Regions from separate parts of the Pallidibacillus thermolactis genome, predicted to be linked through region 2. Evidence: a T-box and tRNA genes for the amino acid it is inferred to sense, from the RefSeq annotation. Region 2 holds a T-box; the other holds one or more tRNA genes.
What was found. A T-box is a leader RNA that pairs with one kind of tRNA and senses whether it is charged. The one in region 2 lies ahead of trpS (tryptophan--tRNA ligase), so its partner is inferred to be a tRNA-Trp.
Positions count from the first base shown of each region.

Region 1: it has a tRNA-Trp gene. The T-box ahead of trpS (tryptophan--tRNA ligase) is inferred to sense a tRNA for this amino acid. The anticodon was not compared.

Region 1 covers NZ_JAOUSE010000076.1:7,870-11,171, reverse strand. Annotated here, with positions in the region: rRNA gene rrf (5S ribosomal RNA) at 193-308, shown strand; tRNA gene OEV82_RS15355 (tRNA-Asn) at 329-403, shown strand; tRNA gene OEV82_RS15350 (tRNA-Ser) at 408-499, shown strand; tRNA gene OEV82_RS15345 (tRNA-Glu) at 511-585, shown strand; tRNA gene OEV82_RS15340 (tRNA-Val) at 592-667, shown strand; tRNA gene OEV82_RS15335 (tRNA-Met) at 699-772, shown strand; tRNA gene OEV82_RS15330 (tRNA-Asp) at 777-853, shown strand; tRNA gene OEV82_RS15325 (tRNA-Phe) at 869-944, shown strand; tRNA gene OEV82_RS15320 (tRNA-Thr) at 1,042-1,117, shown strand; tRNA gene OEV82_RS15315 (tRNA-Tyr) at 1,128-1,212, shown strand; tRNA gene OEV82_RS15310 (tRNA-Trp) at 1,218-1,291, shown strand; tRNA gene OEV82_RS15305 (tRNA-His) at 1,319-1,394, shown strand; tRNA gene OEV82_RS15300 (tRNA-Gln) at 1,406-1,477, shown strand; tRNA gene OEV82_RS15295 (tRNA-Gly) at 1,486-1,557, shown strand; tRNA gene OEV82_RS15290 (tRNA-Cys) at 1,568-1,641, shown strand; tRNA gene OEV82_RS15285 (tRNA-Leu) at 1,658-1,739, shown strand; partial or broken gene OEV82_RS16225 (ATP-binding cassette domain-containing protein) at 2,145-2,639, shown strand.
Region 2 covers NZ_JAOUSE010000031.1:8,736-30,275, reverse strand. Annotated here, with positions in the region: gene OEV82_RS10490 (DUF2268 domain-containing protein) at 324-926, shown strand; gene OEV82_RS10485 (YjbA family protein) at 1,040-1,783, shown strand; gene OEV82_RS10480 (sodium:solute symporter family protein) at 1,910-3,388, opposite strand; gene OEV82_RS10475 (hypothetical protein) at 3,391-3,570, opposite strand; gene sspO (small acid-soluble spore protein O) at 3,775-3,936, shown strand; gene trpS (tryptophan--tRNA ligase) at 4,010-4,993, opposite strand; T-box leader at 5,047-5,270, opposite strand; gene spxA (transcriptional regulator SpxA) at 5,683-6,078, shown strand; gene mecA (adaptor protein MecA) at 6,422-7,093, shown strand; gene OEV82_RS10450 (competence protein CoiA) at 7,241-8,431, shown strand; gene pepF (oligoendopeptidase F) at 8,542-10,368, shown strand; gene OEV82_RS10440 (ClpXP adapter SpxH family protein) at 11,751-12,620, opposite strand; gene OEV82_RS10435 (globin domain-containing protein) at 12,617-13,027, opposite strand; gene OEV82_RS10430 (lytic transglycosylase domain-containing protein) at 13,397-14,038, opposite strand; gene OEV82_RS10425 (CYTH domain-containing protein) at 14,043-14,645, opposite strand; gene OEV82_RS10420 (GTP pyrophosphokinase) at 14,889-15,503, shown strand; gene OEV82_RS10415 (NAD kinase) at 15,562-16,356, shown strand; gene OEV82_RS10410 (RluA family pseudouridine synthase) at 16,392-17,285, shown strand; gene prpE (bis(5'-nucleosyl)-tetraphosphatase PrpE) at 17,532-18,269, opposite strand; gene OEV82_RS10400 (monovalent cation:proton antiporter family protein) at 18,376-20,223, shown strand; gene fabI (enoyl-ACP reductase FabI) at 20,299-21,075, shown strand; gene OEV82_RS10390 (hypothetical protein) at 21,219-21,540, shown strand, end outside.

The DNA of each region.
Region 1 (3,302 bases), on a different contig from region 2:
CCGAGGTGGAAGCACGGTGACGTGTGGAGCTGACGGATACTAATCGTTCGAGGACTTAACCAATTGACAACAAACTTGGTTTACTTGCCTTGCGTTATCTAGTTTTGAAAGAATGAAAAAAGTACTTGCAAAAAAATAAGAATTATGTATAATAAATAATGTCGCTAACGAATGAATGTTTGTCGACAACTGTCCGGTGGCGATGGCGAGAAGGTCACACCCGTTCCCATCCCGAACACGGAAGTTAAGCTTCTCAGCGCCGATGGTAGTGAAGGGTTCCCCTTTGCGAGAGTAGGACGCTGCCGGGCTAAATAAAATTTAATATCATTCCGCAGTAGCTCAGTGGTAGAGCAATCGGCTGTTAACCGATCGGTCGTAGGTTCGAATCCTACCTGCGGAGCCAATTTGGAGAGTTGTCCGAGCTGGCCGAAGGAGCACGATTGGAAATCGTGTATACGCTAACCGCGTATCAAGGGTTCGAATCCCTTACTCTCCGCCATAAATAACGATGGCCCCTTGGTCAAGTGGTTAAGACACCGCCCTTTCACGGCGGTAACACGGGTTCGAATCCCGTAGGGGTCACCAATTCTTGGAGGATTAGCTCAGCTGGGAGAGCACCTGCCTTACAAGCAGGGGGTCGGCGGTTCGATCCCGTCATCCTCCACCATGAATCATCCAAATGATGATAATAATATTATCGCGGGGTGGAGCAGTCTGGTAGCTCGTCGGGCTCATAACCCGAAGGTCGTAGGTTCAAATCCTACCCCCGCAATATTGGTCCGGTAGTTCAGTTGGTTAGAATGCCTGCCTGTCACGCAGGAGGTCGCGGGTTCGAGTCCCGTCCGGACCGCCATGAGAATTTATAAACGGTTCAGTAGCTCAGTCGGTAGAGCAATGGACTGAAAATCCATGTGTCGGCGGTTCGATTCCGTCCTGAACCACCATTTCCTTTAAAATTTGATTATATCATGTTATAATAAATATATGTAAGTTCCACTCAAATAAAAAACAAATTTAAATTTATCAATTTATAGTGTATTTGCCGGTCTAGCTCAATTGGTAGAGCAACTGACTTGTAATCAGTAGGTTGGGGGTTCAAGTCCTCTGGCCGGCACCATTACTATAGTGGAGGGGTAGCGAAGTGGCTAAACGCGGCGGACTGTAAATCCGCTCCCTCAGGGTTCGGCGGTTCGAATCCGTCCCCCTCCACCATATATAGGGGTATAGTTTAACGGTAGAACAGAGGTCTCCAAAACCTCCGGTGTGGGTTCGATTCCTACTACCCCTGCCATTTTTCATTTATTTAAAAACTTATATGGCGACCGTGGCGAAGTGGTTAACGCATCGGATTGTGGCTCCGACATTCGTGGGTTCGATTCCCATCGGTCGCCCCATTTTCCATTATTGGGCTATAGCCAAGCGGTAAGGCAACGGACTTTGACTCCGTGATGCGTTGGTTCGAATCCAGCTAGCCCAGTATTTTTTGCGGAAGTAGTTCAGTGGTAGAACACCACCTTGCCAAGGTGGGGGTCGCGGGTTCGAATCCCGTCTTCCGCTTATTCAAATTGGCGGCATAGCCAAGTGGTAAGGCAGAGGTCTGCAAAACCTTTATCACCGGTTCGAATCCGGTTGCCGCCTCCATTATTTTTTCTTTTTTGCCGGTGTGGCGGAATTGGCAGACGCGCACGACTCAAAATCGTGTTCCGTAAGGAGTGTCGGTTCGACCCCGACCACCGGTATCTTTAAGTTATAACGAGCTAAATTAAGCAACGATAGAACACTCACAAATGTTGATTTATCAATGTTTGTGAGTGTTTTTTTGTTTTTTGGGAAATGGGAAAGAGGTTGAAAAAGGGTAGGATTTGAATTTGTTTTACACAAGGAAATTTGACATAGTATCTGCAATTTATTCAACTTGAATTATATTTTTATTTTATTTAGTGAGTAGGTGGAAGAAGGATTTTTTTACAACAATAACTAAATTAGTAATGGAAAAAGTAAAGTGGTGTTGACATTGAACAATATTATATCTGTACAAAATTTATCAAAAGTACACCGAATCCCCAAAAGAGAAAAAGGTTTTTTAAATGGAATCAAAGGACTAATAAAAACCAGCTGTAACTGAAAAAGTAGCATTAAAAGATATTCATTTTGAAATTGCTGAAGGAGAAATAGCAGCGTATATAGCTCCAAATGGAGCAGGTAAGTCAACTACAATTAAACGATTGACAGGACTACTACCTTCAGGTGGTCAGGTATCTGTAAAAAATCTTAATCCATTTAAATATAGAAAACAACTTGCTCAGATTACAGGAGTCCTATGGGACAAAGAAGTAATTTGTGGTGGGATTTTCCCTTAAAAGATTCTTATGATATGTTAAGAATAATAATACAAAAGAAAATATGAAGAGTGGTCAAAATATTTAATTGAGACAATAGGGATAGAAGAATTATTATCACAGCATGTTCGATTACTTTCTTTAGGACAAAGGATGAAAGCAGAAATAGTATCTATATTTATACAGAAACCAGAAATAGTATATTTAGATGAGCCTACAATAGGATTGGATGTCGCAACGAAACAGAAAGTAACTGATTTTCTTATGCAAATTAGACAAATTGATTTGCCTTGTTTGTAATTATTTTTTAATATCTGTACATGAATAGCAGTCATTACTGTTTTATTGAAATACGTTTAATAACTTTTGTTTTTTATACTCAACTATATACGTTGAATAAGCTATATAACTAATTGTTACGAAAGGAAGATATGTTATGGAAAATAAGTACAAGGAAAAAAAGAAAATTAATATGATCATTTCTATTATTTTTATATTAATTGGAATCATTACTATAATAAGGCTACTTGGAAAATAGTAATATCAAATGCCAATCCCCTCTATTTCCACAAAAATGTTACTTCAAGACATAACAACGTTTTAATTTAAATCTTTAGTAAGATTATTGGATCCGATAAAAAATGTATACACCTTCATTGACTTCATATTTTTCTATTATTTCGGTAAACTATCATAATTGTGCCAAAAAAGTTACAAGAAAAAATTCATTATTCTATCCAATGTACATACATTTCTTTGGTGGCATCAGCTCATTTATCCACGGCTAAAAATAAGGGAATATATATCTTTAAATGGTTCTTTCTACCTAAATTTCAAAACGGTAAAGAAGTATTGAAAGTTATATCGTTACAATTTCTTGTGAATATTGTGCCAACATTTACCAGTGTAAATTTCATGCTGTCTAGTCTATTATTCTTAAAATTTTTTAAAAAAATAAATTGA
Region 2 (21,540 bases):
GGACTACGGATAAAAAGAGATTCCCTAAGGATAAATCGAGTTTCACTCAGGAAAAAACAGTATTTGCCAAATGCCTTAAATTAGGTAAATAAGATGGACCATCTCAAATTTTTTAAATATAAATAAGTATATGAGATTGCTTACTTCAAGTTATAAGGGGGAATTGACTTGGGATTATTCGGACTGATTTATGGTTAGAGGAAGCACTTGAAAATCCTAGGCAGATTCTTAATGAGCTAAGTGGCTATTTTGAAGGTTTACCTGAACAACAAATTGCAACATTCCTATCTAATAAAGGCTATCATCCATTACGTACAGATCGATTGACGATTGAATTTTTAAAGAATCATCATGTATGGGATAAAACGAAGCAATTGTTGCAAAAGTATAAAAAGGAATGGTCGGGCTCTGATGTTCCAATCTTTATCTTTCCTATTCCATCATCCATGTTTCGTCAGGGGGACAAAAACGGGTATTCCTTTGAAGATAAAATGTTTTTATTTTTACCTGCCAATATATCTGATGAAGAGTTAGAAGCGTTATTCGTTCATGAATATCACCATATTTGTCGATTAAAAAAGACAGGCAAACGTGTATTAGAACATACATTGCTCGATTCAATTATCATGGAGGGATTAGCAGAACATGCCGTGCTTGACTATTGTGGTAAACAATACTTATTAAGATGGAATAGTCTATATAGTACAGAAGCATTGGAAAAAATTTGGATAATGGAATATAAGCCGAACTTAAATGTGAAATATGGTGAAAGGCTCCATGGACAGTTGTTGTATGGCCGCCCGTTTTCGCGTCCGTTATTAGGATATACGATGGGATTTTATCTTGTAGATCGGTATCGTAAAAATAATGAAAACTTTTCAATTCCAAGTTCAATCTCTGTCCCTTCAGAGCAATTTATAATTTAGTAAGCATGTTAAATTTTATCCATTTAATCTGTAGAATTCTTGTTAAACAGGAATAAATTGACACACTTCGGACAATACTGTACTCAAATAGGTTATTAAGTGAGGGGTTTGAAATGATGTATTTACATGATGTCTGGGTGAATTGGTTTGAAGGGGAAGAGAATGGTTATAGTGTTTGTCATTTCCATGAATGGAAAAAAGATGATCCGATTGAATTATTAGATCAAGTACCTGTATTAAAAGTAACAAATGAATTATATCATTATATCGAAAATGACCTCGCAGATTTACCGGAAAGTTTATTAAACGACGTCTATCAAAAAGCCTATTTACGAAAAAATCACGAACGGATTCAATTGGACTATTGTTTCATCGTAACAGATGGTCTTGGTATTTTGGCAGTTGATACGCTTGGTTACCAAATACCAATGCGGAAAAGTCGAATCATACCTCGCCAAGAACAACTTGTCTATGAAATGGTAGCTGAAGAAAAACCGATGGACTATTCCTTTACAAACAAATCGAAAAAAGAATACCATATTTTATCACCAGAACCACGGTTAATGTTAGGATTAACTCGTAAAGAACGTCATATGAAACAGTTATTATTTATGGCTCTTGATCATTTATATACATCAAAAAATACAGCACAAGTCCGGTATTGGTATACTGAATGGGCTCCTGAAAAATACTCAGATATTCGTACAAAATCCTTTGAAGAAGTATGGAATCAATTATATGAAGAAGTAAAACATGGTTGGACAGAAAAACATGAAAACTTATGTGAAGGTTTAATAAAAGGGGAGCCATTTTTTGAAAAACTTTGGGAAATGCAAAATGGATCAAAAGTAAATTAAGTTTTCAATGAGATTGGGAATGTATGAGACCATACATTCCTTGTTTTTATTGAAAGGGTTTGAAAAGATACTAAAACTAAGAAACACCCAAAAACATGATGTGTTCTTGGGCTTGTGTAATAAGACTTATCTATTTTTATAAACACTTTTCATTTCCGAATTGATAGATGACAAAAACTCATTTGCTTTTTCTTTTGGTGCTTTCGTCATTAAGCTTACAATAATAAATATTATTGTCGATAATGTGATTGCCCAAATACCGGATGCAATGCCAAAAGGTTTATTTCCTGATAATTCAATGTAAATGACTAAAAGTCCTGTTACTATGACGCTAGCATTCACTCCTGCTGCGGTTCCACGCTTCCAAAAAAATGTTCCGAATAGGGCGGGTACTGTTACAAGTAAACCAGCCGAAGATGCAACAGATAATACAGCTATTAAGTTCATTTCCATTTGTGCAAATAAATAGGCGAGTACAGCAATGACAGGAATAACAATTTTACCAACAAGTAATTGTAACTTATCATTGGAACCTTTTGAAACATTACCGAACACATCCCGAGCAAAAACCGAGGATAGTGTGAGCAATATGGAATCAATTGTTGAAATAGCTGCTGCCATAATACCAATCATTACTATTAATGCTAACACTGGTGGTACTAAATCAGATGCAAGTAGTGTTGGGGTTGCTAAGTCTGCTGTTTCTAATCCTGGAAAAGCAATGGCAGAAGAGAAACCCCAAATGACGGCAACAAGTGTATAAATAAATCCAAAAAACATAAAGCCCATAATCATTTTACGTAGGCCACCTAAAGAATTTGGCATAAACATTCTTTGGCTCACTTGTGGGTTAGAAATACTAAAGAAAAACCATGGAATCGTTAGTCCTAAAAACGTCCAGATATTAAAATAACCATTACCTGGTACAGTTAATAAATCTGGCATTTCGCTTTCCAGTGTACCAAAAAAGCCTGCAAAACCACCTAAACGGTAAATAATAATTAAAACAACAGTTGTGGCAGTAATAATCATAAATAAAGCTTGTAACGAATCAGTCCAGGCTACAGAACGAATACCTGCAACATAAGAGAATATGATTGCTAAAATTGTCGCAATTAAAACACCGGTTGTATATGTAATACCGCCATCTGTCATTCCGACTAATAAGTAGCCAATACCCGATAATTGAACAGCACTATATGGTATTAAAAATATACAGCTTGCGAATGCAATAATGACTGAAACAGATTTACTTTGATAACGATCACCGAGCATTTCATAGGGCGTAACATAGCCGTATTTTTTACCGGCAAACCAAAATCTTGGCCCAAAAAAGGCAACTAGTGATACACCCATTAAGTAAATCAATTCAAAACCTAAAGCACCTACACCGCCGGCATATGTTAAACCTGCTAATCCAACTAACATAAAGGCACTATAAGTTGTTGCGCTATAACTAAGGGCAGAAACAAAACCCCCTAATTTTCGATCGCCAAGGAAATAACTTTCCATTGTGGTTTGTTTGCCACTTCGAGATAAAAATGCCACGACTATTGCAATAATGATATAAATTGCAATTCCTAACCAAACCATCTGCATACTCATTTTTATTTACCCCAATCTTTCGTAAAATAATAGTTCGAGACAATCACAACAATCGTCATAAGAATCCAAAACAAGAAGCTACCATTCCAAGTTGCTAAATTGGTTAGTAGTGTAAATGGAACAAAAAATGATAGTAAAATGACAAATAAAATAATGAGTGCCCATTTTAATTCAAAATTCACCTTGACAACCTCCTTATGTTACATAATGAACTTAACAAGCCTTCATGAATAAGTAAGATTTTACATATGACAAGACAGATGCAAATACATAATAACAAAACTTGTCGATTTTGGCTATAAATATTTATTGAGTGAACGGAGATAAAAAGTTTCATTACATAATCTTTGAAAAAATGGTGAATCCTATGCACGGAGGTGTCATCATTGGAGGAAAATAAAAAAATGAGTAGACAGTTAAATAAAGACTTTAGTGATAAGCAGGCTATAAAAAATCAACTCTCCCATCAGTTTGACCATGAATTTGCCAACGAACCATTATCAACTGAGGAACGATTAAACAATAAAAAAACGAAAAAGCGACAATGATCGCATTGTTTTTTGACCAGTAAAGATCAAAAACGCATGGATATGACATCCATGCGTTTCAATGTTTTATAGATTAGTGTCTGCCTAATCCCATTGCTTTTTCCATCTTCTTGATTGTTTGACTTGCTACTTCATTTGCTTTTTCAGCACCTCGATCTAATATCGCATCTAATTCTGGTGAGTCCATAAGTTCATCGTAACGATCTTGAATTGGTTTTAATTCATTGATGACAATTTCAGCTAAATCTCCTTTAAAGGCACCATAACCTTTTCCTTCATATTCTTTTTCAATGGTCTCTACAGACTTTCCGCTGAAAATGGAGTAGATCGATAATAAGTTCGAGATACCAGGTTTATTTTCTTTATCGTATTTGACAACCCCTTCTGAATCTGTAACAGCACTTTTAATTTTCTTTTCGATTTGTTTCGGTTCATCAAGTAATGAGATGAATGCTTTTTTATTGGCATCAGATTTACTCATTTTTTTCGTAGGATCTTGTAAAGACATGATCCGCGCCCCAACTTTAGGGAGTTGAATATCAGGAATGGTAAAGATGTTTGCATATTTTTTGTTAAATCGTTCTGCTAAATCACGGGTTAACTCCAGATGTTGTTTTTGATCTTCTCCTACGGGAACAAGATCCGCATTATATAATAATATATCTCCAGCCATTAATGGTGGATAGGTTAGAAGTCCAGCAGAGACCGCTTCTTTTCCAGCTGACTTGTCTTTAAATTGGGTCATTCTTTCTAATTCCCCGATATAACTTATACATTGTAATATCCATCCAGCTTGGGCATGGGCTGGCACTTCTGATTGGATAAATAAGGTAGCTTTATTTGGATCGATGCCCACTGCTAAATAAAGTGCAGCTAGACTACGAATGTTTTGTTTAAGCTCCTTTGGATCCTGTGGAACGGTAATCGCATGTTGGTCAACGATACAAAAATAACAGTTATAGTCATGTTGTAATTCGACAAATTGTTTTAAAGCTCCGATATAGTTTCCGATAGTCAACGTTCCACTCGGTTGTACTCCTGAGAAGATTGTTTTCATTTTTTATTCCTCCTACTTTATTCTTTCAAAATATAAAAAACCATTCATCCTCTCATAGGGACGAATGGTTAAAAATCCGCGGTACCACCCTAGTTACCGAAAAACGGTCACTTTCATCCTTGTAACGTAAGGAAAACGCAAAGGCCTACTGAGACATTAAATGTCGGTTCGGTTTTGACTCGAAAGCCCATTCCATTCATATTACAGTTTGTTTCCACCAACCACAAACTCTCTAGATTGTAATAATGAATGTACTTTTCTTTCTCATCGCTTTTACGCATATTTTTATTTCAATATAATAAAAGCTTTATAAAGTCAATCCATTAACTTTATCGTTATTATAATCAATGAAAAAAGAAAAATCAACACTGGTAGATTGGTGATTATCGTTTATTTATATTCTAAATGATAATGGCACTTACTTAGAAATAGAGAAGGACATTATTTTTCAAAAATTCATAAATTAATCTCCGATAAATTCATACTCGATTAACACAGAAGGTAAGCGTTTTAATTGAGAAATTATTTTTTAAAAAAATAAAAAAATAATTTTAAAATATATACCAAAAGCGTAGAAAATGCTGTATAATAATTACTAAGACAAATTTCTAATTTATATTAATTTTAATTTAGGAATCCGAAGTAGCAATTTACTTACTTTTACATATTCCTTAAAGGAGTGGATGGTAATGGTCACACTATACACAGCACCTAGTTGTACTTCCTGTCGAAAAGCAAGAGCATGGTTAGAAAAAAATAATATCCCTTTTAAAGAACGAAATATTTTTTCAGAACCTTTAACCATTAAGGAAATCAAAGAAATCTTTCGTATGACTGAAGATGGTACGGACGAAATTATCTCAACCCGGTCAAAAACATTTCAAAACCTCAAAGTGAATTTGGAATCGCTCCCACTACAAGAACTATATCAATTGATACGAGAAAACCCTGGCCTTCTAAGAAGACCTATTATCATCGATGAAAAAAGATTACAAGTTGGCTATAATGAAGATGAAATTAGACGTTTTTTACCAAGAAAAGTACGCACATATCAATTAAAAGAAGCACAAAAGTTAGTCAATTAGTAAGGAAATGCTCGCTACATATAATCCTAGACAATAATGTAAAATCACGATATAATATGCTTTAACTTACCTTCATGCTATCAAAAGGCGTGAAGGTTTTTATCACTCAATGGGATCAGTGAAATCCTATTGACAAGAATTGAACTGCCTTTATAGGTCTTTTACTTAATTTTCAAAGTTTCGGGCTATTTCATTTTCGTTATTTCATATACTGTCATAAAATATAAATATAATCATACAATATGTTTTAATATTTATTTTCAATTGTTGCACAGACGTTGTAACTGTGGAAATTAAAGGGAATTTTCCCTTCAAATAAATGGTTAGAAGGGAGCGTAATCATATGGAGATCGAACGGATAAATGAAAATACAGTAAAGTTTTTTATATCGTACGTTGATGTCGAAGAACGAGGGTTTGATCGGGAAGAGATTTGGTATAATCGTGAAAAAAGTGAACAACTGTTTTGGGAAATGATGGATGAAGTTCATGATGATGAAGATTTTCCTTTCGATGGACCATTATGGATCCAAGTGCAAGCTTTAGAAAAAGGTTTGGAAGTTGTCGTAACGAAGGCCCAAATAACAAAAGACGGAGCACGGTTTGATTTTCCACTTAATGATGAAAAATATAATAATTACAGCTTAAATGAACAGGTGGAAGATTTGCTTCACCATCACTTTTCCTATGACGATCACGACCTCGATCATAATATAGATGAAGAAACATCCATTTCATTTGTCACCTATTTTACTGATTTTGAGGATTTAATTTCGTTATCAACACGCCCTTGGCCAGAAAAATTGCAAACGAAATTGTATTCCTATGAAGGAAAGTATTTCTTATATTTAAATTTCCCATTTGATGCTTTTACGGAAGAAGAGATTGACGATCTTTTAAGTGTTGTGCTTGAATATGGTACAGAGTCGCAACGTACTATCCACTTCTTACAAGAATACGGAAAAGAAGTAATTGCAGAAGATGTATTCACTACAGTAAACAAATATTTTAAGTAAAATTACTTTATTGATCCGTTTTCTCTTGTAAACGACCGATTTCCTTTTCGAAATCGGTTTTTTATGTGCTTGAAAATGGATTTTTTGCAGTTTGACAGAAATTCCCCTTTGTTCCATAATCTTTTTAACAAAATGAGGGGGGATTTTATGTTTATCGCTAAGTTAAAATCTGGAAAAATTATTTCAATTTTACATTCTTCTGAAGAAGTGATCGATGAATTAAAAAAGAAAGGCCCGTTTTATTGCCCGTCTTGTAAACAAGAACTGATACTAAAAAGGGGAAAATTGAAAATGGCCCATTTTGCCCATAAAACGACTTGTATAATTAAACCGGAGGGAGAGACAGAAAGTCATTTGTTAGGTAAGAAAAAATTATTTCATTGGTTGCAAAGGCAAGGATTTCATCCTCGGTTAGAAGCATATATATCTGAGTTTAAGCAAAGACCAGATCTTTTGTTCAAATGGAAAGAAAGACAAGCTGTTATTGAATTTCAATGTTCAGTTATTCCAAGTGAAGAAATTTTAAAAAGAACTTCTACCTATCTTAAACATCATTTTTATCCAATTTGGATTATTCATGATTCACTTTTGCGTAAATCTTCATTTACGATACATCTTAATCATTTTATCTCCCAACTTATATTTCATAAGAAAAATAAAGCTGCAATTATTTCCTTTCACCCACAGAACGAAGAATTTATCGTTTATCAATCGATAATTCCATTTTCGACCAATCGAGCATTAACCATTGCAAATAAATATTCCTTTAATGAAACATTCGATACTATTTTTGAGATCAAACCGAGGCGTGTGAACTTTTTGCCGTATTGGATAACGGTCTCGGAGAGCTGGCTAATACAGCGATCCATATTACCTGGAGCCCGAAAAAATCGTTTTTTGCAATTTTTATATCAACGAAATCTTCACCCAATAAATCTTCCGTGGGAAATAGGAATCCCGCTACCTCAAATGCATCTTGTTGAAACCCCTCCTTTTGAATGGCAATTTTATATTTGGTACTTTTTTCTATATACGAAAAACATTGGAACGGTAATCCAAAAAGACGAATTATCGCGATGTATGTTTCATAAATTAAATCAGTACGTTCGTTTCCGACCTTATCCTTTCATAACGGCAAGAGAAAAGTTTCAGCCGTTCGAAAACTATGTTTCCTTTTTAACAACTTTAGGGTTTTTCAAGGTTATGGGGGATAAACTAATAGTGAAACAAAAGCCAAAATTGTTATCAAATGGGAATATCGATCGTAAGAGAAGAAAGCAAGCTTATTATTTTAAAAATAAAGAAAGAATCTTACGGTTTTTTTATTTGACGGATTGATGTTCAAAGGTTAATTTAAGAATTAACCATATATTTCCTTATTTAGTTGAATTCACCATATATTACGAGTGAACCTAATAAGGAAAAATAAGAGTAGTGGAGGGATAATAATGGCAGAAGAAAAAAAGGTAAAAAAGTTACCGGCAAGAAATGAAATCCCAGTGGAATTTACATGGGATTTAGAGAAAATTTTTGCAACGGATGATGATTGGAAACAAGAGTTTGAAGATATTCAAGCATTACTTCCGAAAGCGGATCGTTTCCAAGGAAGATTAGGAGAAAGTGCAGATACATTATATGAAGCGTTGAAGTTTCAAGATGAAGTGATGCTCCGTCTTGGTAAACTTTATACATATGCCCATATGCGCTATGACCAAGACACAACCAATTCTTTTTACCAAGGATTGAATGACAAAGCAAGAAATTTGTATACACAAGCAGCAAGCGCCTTTAGTTATGTTGTTCCAGAGTTACTGTCTATCGATGAAGATAAAATAAAATCATTTATCGAACAAAAGGAAGAATTGAAGCTATATGAATTTGCTCTTGAACAAATCAATATTCAACGGCCACATGTTTTATCAAAAGAAATTGAGGCCATTTTAGCACAAGCATCCGAAGTGACAAGTGCGGCTAGTAATACGTTTGGTATGTTAAATAATGCGGATTTAGAGTTTCCAACTATAAAAGATGAAAATGGGGAAGAAGTGCAAGTTACCCATGGACGCTATATTAATTTTTTAGAAAGCTCGGATCGACGCGTGCGAAAAGATGCCTTCAAAGCGGTATATGATACGTACGGTCAATTCCGAAACACCTTTGCAAGTACGTTAAGTGCCCAAGTTAAAAAGGATAATTTTTATGCGAAAGTTCGCAATTACAAATCTGCACGGGAAGCAGCATTATCTACCAATCATATTCCGGAATCGGTTTACGATAATTTAGTGGAAACCGTTAATAAAAACTTACCTTTATTACACCGATACGTATCGTTACGTAAAAAAGTTCTTGGTCTTGATGAACTCCATATGTATGATTTATATACCCCGCTTGTAAAGGATGTAAAAATGGAAGTGACTTATGAGCAAGCGAAAGATCTTGCTATTAAAGGACTTGCGCCAATGGGTGACGAATATATCTCCATATTGAAGGAAGGATTGGAAAACCGTTGGGTGGATGTTCATGAAAATAAAGGGAAACGTAGTGGTGCTTATTCTTCTGGCGCATACGGTACAAACCCATATATTTTAATGAACTGGCAAGACAATGTAAATAACTTATTTACGTTAGTCCATGAATTTGGTCATTCTATCCACAGCTACTATACTCGGAAACATCAACCATATCCTTATGGAGATTACTCCATTTTTGTGGCGGAAGTGGCATCCACATGTAATGAAAACTTGTTAAGTGAATATTTATTAAATACATTGGACGATGATAAACAACGTTTATATATTTTAAATAATTATTTGGAAACATTCCGTGGTACGGTATTCCGTCAGACAATGTTTGCTGAATTTGAACATGAGATCCATGTTCGTGCTCAAAATGGGGAAGCATTGACAGCAGATTTATTAACAGAAATTTATTATGACTTAAATAAAAAATATTTCGGAAACGATATCATTGTGGATGAAGAAATTGGTTTAGAGTGGGCTCGGATTCCGCATTTCTATTACAATTACTATGTTTACCAATATGCAACAGGATTAAGTGCATCCACAGCGCTAAGTAAACAAATTTTAGAAGAGGGCAAACCGGCCGTTGACCGCTATATTGATGGCTTCTTGAAAGCAGGAAGTTCTGATTACCCAATTGAAGTATTGAAAAAGGCTGGTGTCGATATGACAACTTCAGAACCAATTGAAAATGCTTGTAAAGTGTTTGAAGAAAAATTAACGGAAATGGAAAATTTACTTGCCAAAATTCAATAATAACTAAAAAAGGGGCAGCGATGTGCTGTCCCTTTCATATAAATGTAGACTAAAATTTAGTGCTCTTTTTAAATATGTTTAAGAGCTTTTCACGATAATTTAAATATATTAAAAGTAACATAATGGAGATAAATAAGAGTAGAGCGGTAAACCAGAAGGAATAAATTTTTAGTATTCCAAATAAAAAAAAGAAAAACGACAAAATTATAAAAACAAGCAATGTTAAGATGACAATGAGATCCATACAATCACCGCTTCTCACTCAAGATTGTCTTTTAAATATTCCTATGTTCAAGTAAATGAAAATATGATTGGAACAAAAGTGTTACGAATTTGTGAACTGTTTAATTTGTAACTTGCATTCATCATATGATTTTGTTAATATAATGGTGTGAAGTTATTCACAAGCAAACATATACCCCTTTGTTTGACCGTGAAAATTTCTCCCATCCCCTTTGTTCGTAACAAGAAAATGAGGTTTCAGTAGACCACCCATCTACTGGAACCTCTTTTCTTTTCGCGATCAATTACTCTGTACAATCCGACTACTCTTTATTACAAAAAAAGAATAGGGACCCTCACATATTGATCATAGCTCGGATATTACAGCTTCGAGATGATTGGAAATTTAAGTGTGTAAGAGTATAAATACATTTTATGTATAATTAGCGATGGAAAGAGTGGAGCGCGCTGTGATTCATTTTTCTGACGCTCATGGTTTTTTAGAAAAAATAAATGATATACTTAAATGTTGGAATAACTTAAATAATTGTAAAAATTATAAAATCGTAACGAAGAAAAAATAAAATCTAGGTAAATTTTTTGAGGATTAAAAAAATCAAAAAGTAGAGATTCGGTATTTTACTACTTATTGAAACCGATATGACTTTTGAAACTTTGAAAATATTTTTATTTGTAATGATAATTGGTTTTATGGGTGCACTTGTAAATAGATTGAGTAAAGAAAGTAATATAAAAGTAGAGTGTTAGATTATAAAGTAAGCCCCCTCTAGCCAGCCTTTTGTTGAGTAAGTTAGAACAATTTACATTTTCCCCAGATGATGAGCCATTTATGTAGGATATGAACTCTTAACATTAATACCTCTTTCCTCACTTTTCCTTCTTCATTGTTTATGGCAACCTTGAAATAGGTATGGTATTTAATTTTTGTATGGTTCGAAAAAAACTTACACAAATAAAAAAACCACTTACCAACTTCTCCAAATAACTTTAAACTCCTTGTTGGAACAACGTCTAAATATTAGGAGATGTTAGCAGTGGCACAAATTAATGATATTAGACATGAAGTAAATCATTGATTAACTCAATTTCTGCAATTTGACCGATCAAGTCTTTATCATTTTCGACAATTCATCTTCATATTAACCGATGTATTTCCAAAATGTACCGTAAGAAGTGTGAATCCGTTCGACTTGTTGTTGTAGTAATAATTTTTTCATTTCCGTTTCAACTTGTAAATGTGGAAGGTTGTACGTAAAAGCAATATCTCTTGTTGATACAAATTGATTATATTGAATAAAGGTTAATAATGGCGGTAGTGGATGACTAACAGGTAATTCACCTAAAATTTCGGCCATAACTTCAATATATACTTCATACGTATTGACACCGGATAATTTCAATCCTTCTTCTTCAATTTTATTATTAAAAAATACAATGGTAGGTGTTTCTGTTACAGCCATTTCATTAGTAATTTTTAAATCACATTGAAAAGCATGGGATGTACTCGTAGAATGGATGTCTTTCTTAAACTCATCTACATCTAATGAAGACTCTTTAGCACATTGAATTAATATCTCTAGTTTTGAAATATTTTCATTTTTTAAATAAATATATTCTTGTAACTTTTTTAGAAAGCGGATACCTGCTCGTTTTCCTTGGAGCTCCGCTGCTTTAACTGCAATTGACGCAATATATGGTGATGATAGATTTACTTTAGCTTCAATGTCATTGCAGTTAATATGGGATCGAGTGACCGTTTTTTCATACTTTTTTGGTTGTCTCGAACGGATCAACTTTCGGTTGACATGATTTAAATTTGATATATTGCCGCTTAACACATATGTCAGACTAAAATAATGTCCGTATTGAAACTGTAACTTTTTGATTACAGGTTCTAAGGCAAAACAGTCTGGGCATAGTGGATCAATGAAAAAGTATAATTCTAACGGTTTTTCATTACTGCAAACAAAAGCAAACAAATTCATTTCTGGTTGCTTTTTGTCGATCATTGAGTTTCACCTTTTTCATTTTCATTTTCATCGGGTGTATTAACCATATGATGTGCAGTAATGACGAGTCTCGAAAAAAACTCCTCTCTTTCTGGTCCATGGAAATGAACTTCATCCATCGCTGCACTCATGCAACTTAGCCAAGCATTTGCCCGCTTTGGTGTAATTGGAAAGGGTAAGTGTCGCATGCGAAGCCGTGGATGACCGTGCTCTTCTGTATATAAAGGAGGTCCACCTAAAAATTGTGTTAGAAATTGTTCCTGTTTTCGTGCAATTTCGGTTACATCATCTGGAAAAATTGGTGATAAGTCTGGGTGTAGTTTCACTCGCTTATAAAACGCTTGAATAATATTGTGTAAAGTTTCTTTTCCTATTTTTTCATATTGTGTCATTTTCATTTGTGCCATTACGGTAACTCCTTTATTTTCTATTCAGAACAAGGACATTAGTTTCGTCCAATCAAAAGTTCAACATGTTTGTACGGTAAAAGAGATTGGCAACATGAGCCTTACATTGTGTATATTCATTTCATACCAATGTATGAAATGGAGATTTCATATTGTTAAAAAAGAACTACTTCCGTTTAGATCCCAAATGAAAGGGATGCCTCTTAATTATCTTTGCGTTTATTTTATCAACGGTTTCGAGATAACTCAAATAATATAGCTTACAGGTAAATTTTCCTAGTTGTATTTACTGAAAATTTGTTTCAATCCAATAAAAAACGCTCTGGAGTGTTTAACTCTGAGCGCCAATCAGTTTAAGTGATATAACTATTATACATTTTTATGTAATTCATTCATAATCTTTTCAACATATGTTTGCGTTTCTTTAAAAGGTGGAATGCCACCAAATTTGTTAACATTGCCAGGACCAGCATTGTAAGCTGCAAGGGCAAGTTCAACGGTTCCGAAACGGTCTAGCATTTGGCGTAAATATTTTGTTCCGGCCATAATATTTTCACGGGGGTCATGGATATCTTTTACCCCTAGTCCTCGTGCTGTATCTGGCATTAATTGCATCAATCCGCGAGCACCGGCAGAGCTAACTGCATTCATATTAAAGTTCGATTCATGCTTAATGACGGCTGTTATTAAATTTTGCGGTAGATGATATTTTTCAGCTGCTTCTTCTATAATCGGTCTCAGTTGTTCATCGGCAATTTTAACTGGTATTGTTTTTACGTTGGTTAACGGTCCGGTAGATGGGGCCTTAACATCAGAAGTATGATGACTCGTATTCAAAGTTTGGGTCGAATTGGAGTGCGTTTCCCTGTTATTGCTATTTAAATTTTGTAAAAACACGAAAGAATCAAGCATTGATGAAAAGCTTGTATTGTGATTCGTTGATTTCGAGAAAGGATTCAATTGTTGTAATGTATTAATTTCGATAAGAAGCTTTAGTTGGTTCACGTTCAATTCTTTACACCTCTTTGGACGCACCGTTTTGCAACTCGATTTTTCGATTATAAAATCGTTGGATTTTGTTTAAAGTTTTTCGTTTTGGAATGTGAAGTGCATGAAGTAAATTATTAAAATGTTTTAAACCCGTTTCATAGTTCTCTACTTCATATTCTATCTCATAATCAACGATATTTAAATAATAACTTTTGTCTAATACGAGTACACCATCACAATATTGTAACTCTTTTCGATCAGTTTTTAATGTCCCGAAATAGGTGATCTGTTCAAGAGGAATTTGAAGTTCAGACAGTCTTTCTGCAATTTTACCTTCTGGGAACTGTTTTTGTTCAATCAGCATTTTTCGTTCTTCTTCACGTATCTCTTCATTTGTTTCTAATAGTCCAACCTCCCGTGGTTCTTTTAATGTCAGTTCATAGTTTCCATTTTTTCTACGTATCCGTAATGCACAACCTAACTGTTTTAGTGCGAAATTTTCTGTATCAAAATAATCATTATGTTGGCAGAAAAAGTCATTATCGCTTACAGAGAAATATTTTTGAAGTTTTATAAATTCTTCCTTAGTAAGGATATTTTTAAATTCAATCTCGAGATGTTCTGACAATGTGTATCCTCCCTCATAAACAATTTTATAAAAGATATTTTCTTTACCTAACTTTTTGTTTGTATATGGTAAAATAATAACAAATAAACCGTGGCAAAATGAAGAGGAGAATTAAAAATTAAATTTTATTAGGAATATTAAAGATATCCATTCAATAGATTAGATGTGGAAGTTTTTATAAAGAAAATGTAAAAAAATGATTTTATGTGTAATATAGAATGGAAGAAGTATTGGGGTGATAGGATGGATTGGGAAAAATTTTTAGATCCATATCGACAGGCTGTAGAGGAATTAAAAATTAAATTAAAAGGTTTAAGGAGACAATTTGAAATTAGAGGTACTCATTCTGCCATTGAATTTGTAACAGGCAGGGTAAAGCCAGTTCCAAGTATACTCGATAAATTGAAACAGAAGAATCTTACGCTTGATCAAGTGGAAGATTTATATGATATTGCCGGGGTTCGAATTATGTGTCAATTTGTTGATGATATAAAGCAAGTAGTTCATCTATTAAGAAATCGGAACGACTTTGAAGTTGTAGAAGAGAAAGATTACATATCTAATAAAAAGGAAAGCGGTTATCGTTCCTATCACATGATCATCCGTTATCCAGTGCAAACAATATATGGAAAACAGACGGTTTTAGCTGAAATTCAAATTCGGACACTTGCGATGAATTTTTGGGCAACGATCGAACATTCGTTAAACTATAAATATAATGGACAATTCCCAGATGATATTCAATTTCGCCTCAAGCGGGCAGCAGAAGCAGCCTTTTTACTTGATGAAGAAATGTCATTAATTCGTGAAGAAATCCGAGAAGCACAAGTTGTTTTTTCAAATAAAAAAGAGTCTTAATTTTTTTCTTTAAATCAATACATACATATTGTTTAACAATTGAACAGGAGTGAGATGGTTGAAATTTACAGTTGTGTCAAAGGGCGATGAGCGGTCCAATGAATATGCAAGTCAAATAAAGAAGTATTTAACAGACTTTGAGCTGATTTATGATGAAGATGAACCAGAGATTGTCATTTCCATAGGTGGAGATGGTACTTTACTAACTGCTTTTCAACAATATTGTGATCGTTTAAAAGATACAGCGTTTGTTGGAATACATACGGGGCATCTTGGCTTTTATGCTGATTGGCGACCTTCGGAAATTGAAAAACTTGTCATTGCCATTGCAAAGTCAGAATTAAAGGTTGTCGAATACCCGTTACTTGAAGTAAATATTTCTTATAACGGGAATAAAAAAGATGAACATTTTTTAGCTTTGAATGAAGCGACGATAAAAAGTGTCGAGGGTACATTTGTTATTGATGTTGAAATAAAAGGAGAATTATTTGAACGATTCCGTGGCGATGGTCTATGTGTTTCAACACCTTCAGGTAGTACGGCTTATAATAAAGCTTTAGGTGGTGCTATTATTCATCCATCATTACCATCGATTCAAATTTCAGAAATGGCATCGATCAATAACCGTGTGTTTCGAACTATTGGTTCACCGTTAATTTTACCGGCTCATCATACTTGCCGTCTTCGTCCTGTAACAGAGAAAGACTTCCAAATAGGCATTGACCATCTATCCTTCTTACAAAGGGACATTAAAGTTATTGAATTTAAAGTAGCAAAAGAAAAGATTCGTTTTGCTCGTTATAAACCTTTCCCATTTTGGTCCCGTGTACGAGCATCATTCGTAAGTGACTAATTTTTACGGATATGTTAAAGGAGCATATATTTTTTATGAGGAAACCATATATTTTGGAATGGACGATTGGACAAGAAGATCACGGGAAAGTTATTAAGCAATTTTTACATGAGAGGGAAATTTCGAAGCGCGCGTTAACGGATATTAAATTACATGGTGGGGATATTCGGATAAATGGTGAGCATGTAACGGTAAGGCATGTCTTATCCCGCGGGGAAAAACTTACTGTTCAATTTCCATTTGAACAGAAAAGTGAAACTTTAGAAGCCGAAAAAATCCCGCTTGATATCCTGTATGAAGATGCGGATATATTAATCATTAATAAACCACCATTTATGAATACCATCCCATCAAGAGAGCATCCAACTGGAAGTGTAGCCAATGCATTAATGGGGTATTATGACGAAAACGAAATTGTTTCAGCTCCACATATTGTGACACGGCTTGATCGGAATACTTCTGGACTGGTTCTAGTTGCTAAACATCGCCATGTTCATTATTTGTTTAGTAAGGCACAACAACAAGGTCGTGTAACTCGTGTTTATGAGGCCATTGTAGAAGGAGTTTTGAATGAAACAAACGGAATCATTGAAGCACCCATTGCGCGAAAACGAGACAGTATCATTGAGCGAGAAGTAAATGAAAATGGTCAGTTTGCTCGGACAAGGTACGAAATCATTCGACAATATCAAGATTATGCCCATATTAAATTAAAGCTTGATACAGGAAGAACCCATCAAATTCGTGTACATATGTCTTATCTTGGTCATCCTTTAATTGGCGATGACTTATATGGTGGCAGCACTACTTTGTTATCACGGCAAGCTTTACATTGTAAATACATTCTATTTGTGCATCCGATATTAAAAAAAGAGCTTTCGTTTTCTTGTCCATTGCCGGAAGATATGAGACGTCTTATTGAAAAGTAAAAAAGAGGGGCTGTTCAGACAGTCTGATTTCGGAGAAATAGATTGGTACATTGGAGGACGGCGACACATCCATTGGTATGTCTTTAGCTTTTGTGCCTGACCTTTCGGCACAAAAGCTATTGCTATTCCCACGAAGTCTCCGCCAACTCTCCTATCAAAAATGGCTTATTATGACTTGATGTACAGTCCCTTTCTTGAAATGTTTGCAAGCTTTAAAGTCTTCAAGATTCGTTTTTTAACATAATTTTACGGAAACTCTGTAAACTTTTCAGGTACATATGGCATGGATGATAGAACTTGAACAATATCCATTTCGGGATATCTTAATGCAGTTAATTTTCCTCCAAACACACAACCAGTGTCGATATTATATGTATTGTTAATCACACGAACGTCTTTAACCGGAGTATGTCCATACACAATGGTTTGTGTACCCCGATAAAGTTTTGCCCAATCCCTTCGAACTGGACGACCATCAGGCATTTTCTCCCCAGTAATATCACCATATAAAACAAAGGTTTTTACTTTTTTATGCTTATAGCCTATATAATCCTCACGTATTCCCGCATGGGCAATAATTAACTTTCCATCATCTAATTGTAAATATAAAGGAGCACTTTCATATAGTTCCATAAATTTTTTACGCACTTCTTTTTGCTTTTTTGCTGGCAGTCTTTTATACTCCGCATCGGTAGTTTCCAAGCCGTGCGATATTTGAACTTTGTTACCTAGAAAATACCGATACAATTTGTTACAGTGATTACCAGGTGTATAATAGGCAAGATCATTTTTGACGAGATCATAAATAAATTCGATGACTTTTATTGATTGTGGTCCCCGATCGGTTAAATCACCAACAAAAGCAAGTTTGCGACCATCTTTATGGATCGGTAAATGATTTTCAAACGTATAGTCTAACTTACGGATGAGTGCAAGTAATTCCGCATAACACCCATGGACATCACCAATAATATCAACTTTCATAATTCATTATCCTTTCATATACATATTGATTTTGTTAATATATTGACTATCTGTAAAAAATATCATTAGAGATAGAGTTCATTTTAGTTTAGAAAGGAGTTACCTTATGGAACATACTGCATCAATTTCATCCTTGTTAATTGTAATTATAGCAGCATTTTTAACGCCCTTAGTATTACACAGATTAAAGCTAAATATCATCCCTGTTGTTGTAGCAGAAATTATTGTTGGTTTAATTATTGGTAAAAGTGGATTTGATATCGTACAAAGTGATGAATGGTTAGAGATCTTATCCACGCTAGGATTTATTTTTCTCATGTTTTTAAGTGGATTAGAGATTGATTTTAATGCCTTTAAAATTAAAAAGAAAAATAACAATAAAGGTGAACAAGAACCGAATCCGTTAGTTATATCCATTATTATATTTACTGGCATTTTATTATTGTCATATGGTCTATCTTATTTATTCGTATTAGCTGGCTTTATTGACAGTGTGATGCTGATGACCATCATAATATCAACGATTTCCCTTGGCGTTGTTGTACCTACTTTAAAAGAAGAAAATTTAATGAAAACAACGATTGGTCAAATTATTCTTCTTGTTGCCGTTATTGCTGATTTAGTAACGATGATTTTACTTGCAGTATTTGTTTCTATTAAGGATAGCGGTTCAGGAAATACTTGGTTGTTACTAATTTTGTTCGCAGCAGGTGTGCTTTTATATTTTGTTGGTCGCAAATTTCAAAAAGGTCAATGGTTGGAGAACTTGTCAAAAGGAACGGTTCAAATTGGTACCCGAGCTGTTTTTACGCTTATTATTTTCCTAGTTGCGCTATCGGAAACGATAGGTGCTGAAAATATATTGGGAGCTTTCCTAGCAGGTACTTTAGTATCGTTATTAGCACCAAGTAAAGAATTGGTGTCTAAACTTGATTCTTTCGGCTATGGCTTTTTAATTCCGGTCTTTTTTGTGATGATTGGTGTGGAATTAAATATTTGGGCATTGTTTAGTGATCCGCAATTACTATTGTTAATCCCATTATTATTAATCGCATTATTGATTTCGAAGATTTTACCGGTATGGATATTAAAGAAATGGTATTCAACGAAAATGGTTGTTGCCTCAAGTTTTATTTTAACGGCAACCTTATCACTTGTGATTGCTGCAGCCACTATTGGAGAAGATATGGGAATTTTATCTTCTGAATTAGGTGGTACATTAATCTTAGTTGCTGTCATTTCATCCATTATTACACCAGCTGTTTTCAAAAAGATATTTCCAAAACAAGATACCGATGAAATACAAATTGATGTGGCGATTATTGGGGCTAATCAAATGACTTTGCCGGTATATGAACAACTAAAATCATCATTATACAACCCTACGATTTTTCATCGTAAACAGGAAAAACTCGATCAGTTAATTTCGAAAGGCACGGTTTTTTCCATCGTCGAATTAGAAGATTATACGGAAAGTCAATTTGAACACCACAACATCTATAACTATGATGTGGTCGTATTAGCGACAGGCGATGAAAAATTAAACGCCTCTTTGGCGGAACTTATGAAAGAAAATGGAGTGGAGCGTGTTTTAGCCCGAGTTGAAAATCCGACGCTTGCGAAAGAGTTAAAACAACAAAATATAGAGATTTTCTCAACTATTCATGCCCAACATGTGTTGTTGCGTGCTGCCATCGAATCACCATCGATGATGCAATTATTAATGGATCGGGATACATCGTTATATGAAATTAAAATATTAAATGCAAAATATCACGGTGTGCTTATTCGGAAGTTTCCGTTTATGGGTGATGTGATTTTTGTGCGAATATTAAGGAATGGTGAAGCGATTGTTCCTCACGGTGACACGGAGTTAAAACTTGAAGACCGTTTAATTGTTTCCGGCTCAATGGAATATTTAGATGAACTAAAAATGGAGTTAGAATTAACTTAACCTTTTCAATCCCGGGGATTTCATGTAAAATTAGTAGTAGGTACTAATAACATGTAATAATATAGGAGGAACAGTATGGTATTATCATTAGAAGGAAAAACGTTTGTTGTAATGGGGGTAGCTAATAAACGAAGCATCGGTTGGGGAATTGCACGTTCTTTAGATAAGGCTGGAGCACGACTAATTTTTACTTATAATCAAGACCGCATGTTAAAAAATGTTGAAAAGTTAGTTGAAGAATTAAATGGAAAAGATTCCATCATTCTCCAATGCGATGTTGAATCCGATGAACAAATTGAAAATTGTTTCCAAGAAATAAAAGAAAAAGTCGGAGTCATTCATGGTGTGGCACACTGTATTGCCTTCGCTAAAACAGAAGAATTACAAGGAGAGTTTGTCAATACTTCTCGAGACGGTTTCTTATTAGCTCAAAATATTAGTGCATTTTCTTTAGCTGCAGTTGCCCGTGCGGCAAGACCACTAATGACAGAAGGTGGCAGCATCGTTACTTTAACTTATTTAGGTGGCGAACGCGTTGTACAAAATTATAATGTGATGGGTGTAGCAAAAGCATCCCTTGAAGCCAGTGTTCGTTACTTAGCCAATGATTTAGGGAAAGATGGTATCCGTGTGAATTCAATTTCAGCAGGTCCAATCCGCACGTTATCCGCAAAAGGGATTCGTGATTTTAATTCGGTTCTGAATGAAATTGAAGAACGTGCACCCCTCCGCCGGACAACAACGCAGGAAGAAGTCGGTGATACGGCGTTATTCTTATTTAGCGATTTATCAAGAGGAATTACAGGAGAAAATATTCATGTAGATTCAGGTTTCCATATTCTTTCTATTTAACGAATAAAGGATCTTACTTCAATACATATCTCGTATTGATTAAGTAAGATCCTTTTTATTTTTAATCAAAATAGGCATTTAACAAACAAAAAGCAATTGCATACAAATACTATATATCTTCATGTAGGGGAGAGTTAGGAACAATGGAAAAGCAAGATAATTTAAAACAAGGATCAATATTGCTTGGGAAAGAGACAATTGAGCGAGATTACTCAGGTCAAATGCAATCGGTGTATCGAATTAAAATTAACGATGGTAATCAAGAATTGAGGCAGGAAAAAGAAAAACTAGATAAGTTAGAAGTGGATCTTGACATCGAAACAGATGATCAAGTTGCTGATCGTGAGAAGATAATTGAGAAACATGAGGAAAATAATGATGAAATGGTTCAAAATAAGGAACATGACCAAGAGTCGGATACTGAAACTCATTTTGATGAATCAGAAAAAGTGAACATGCGAAAAT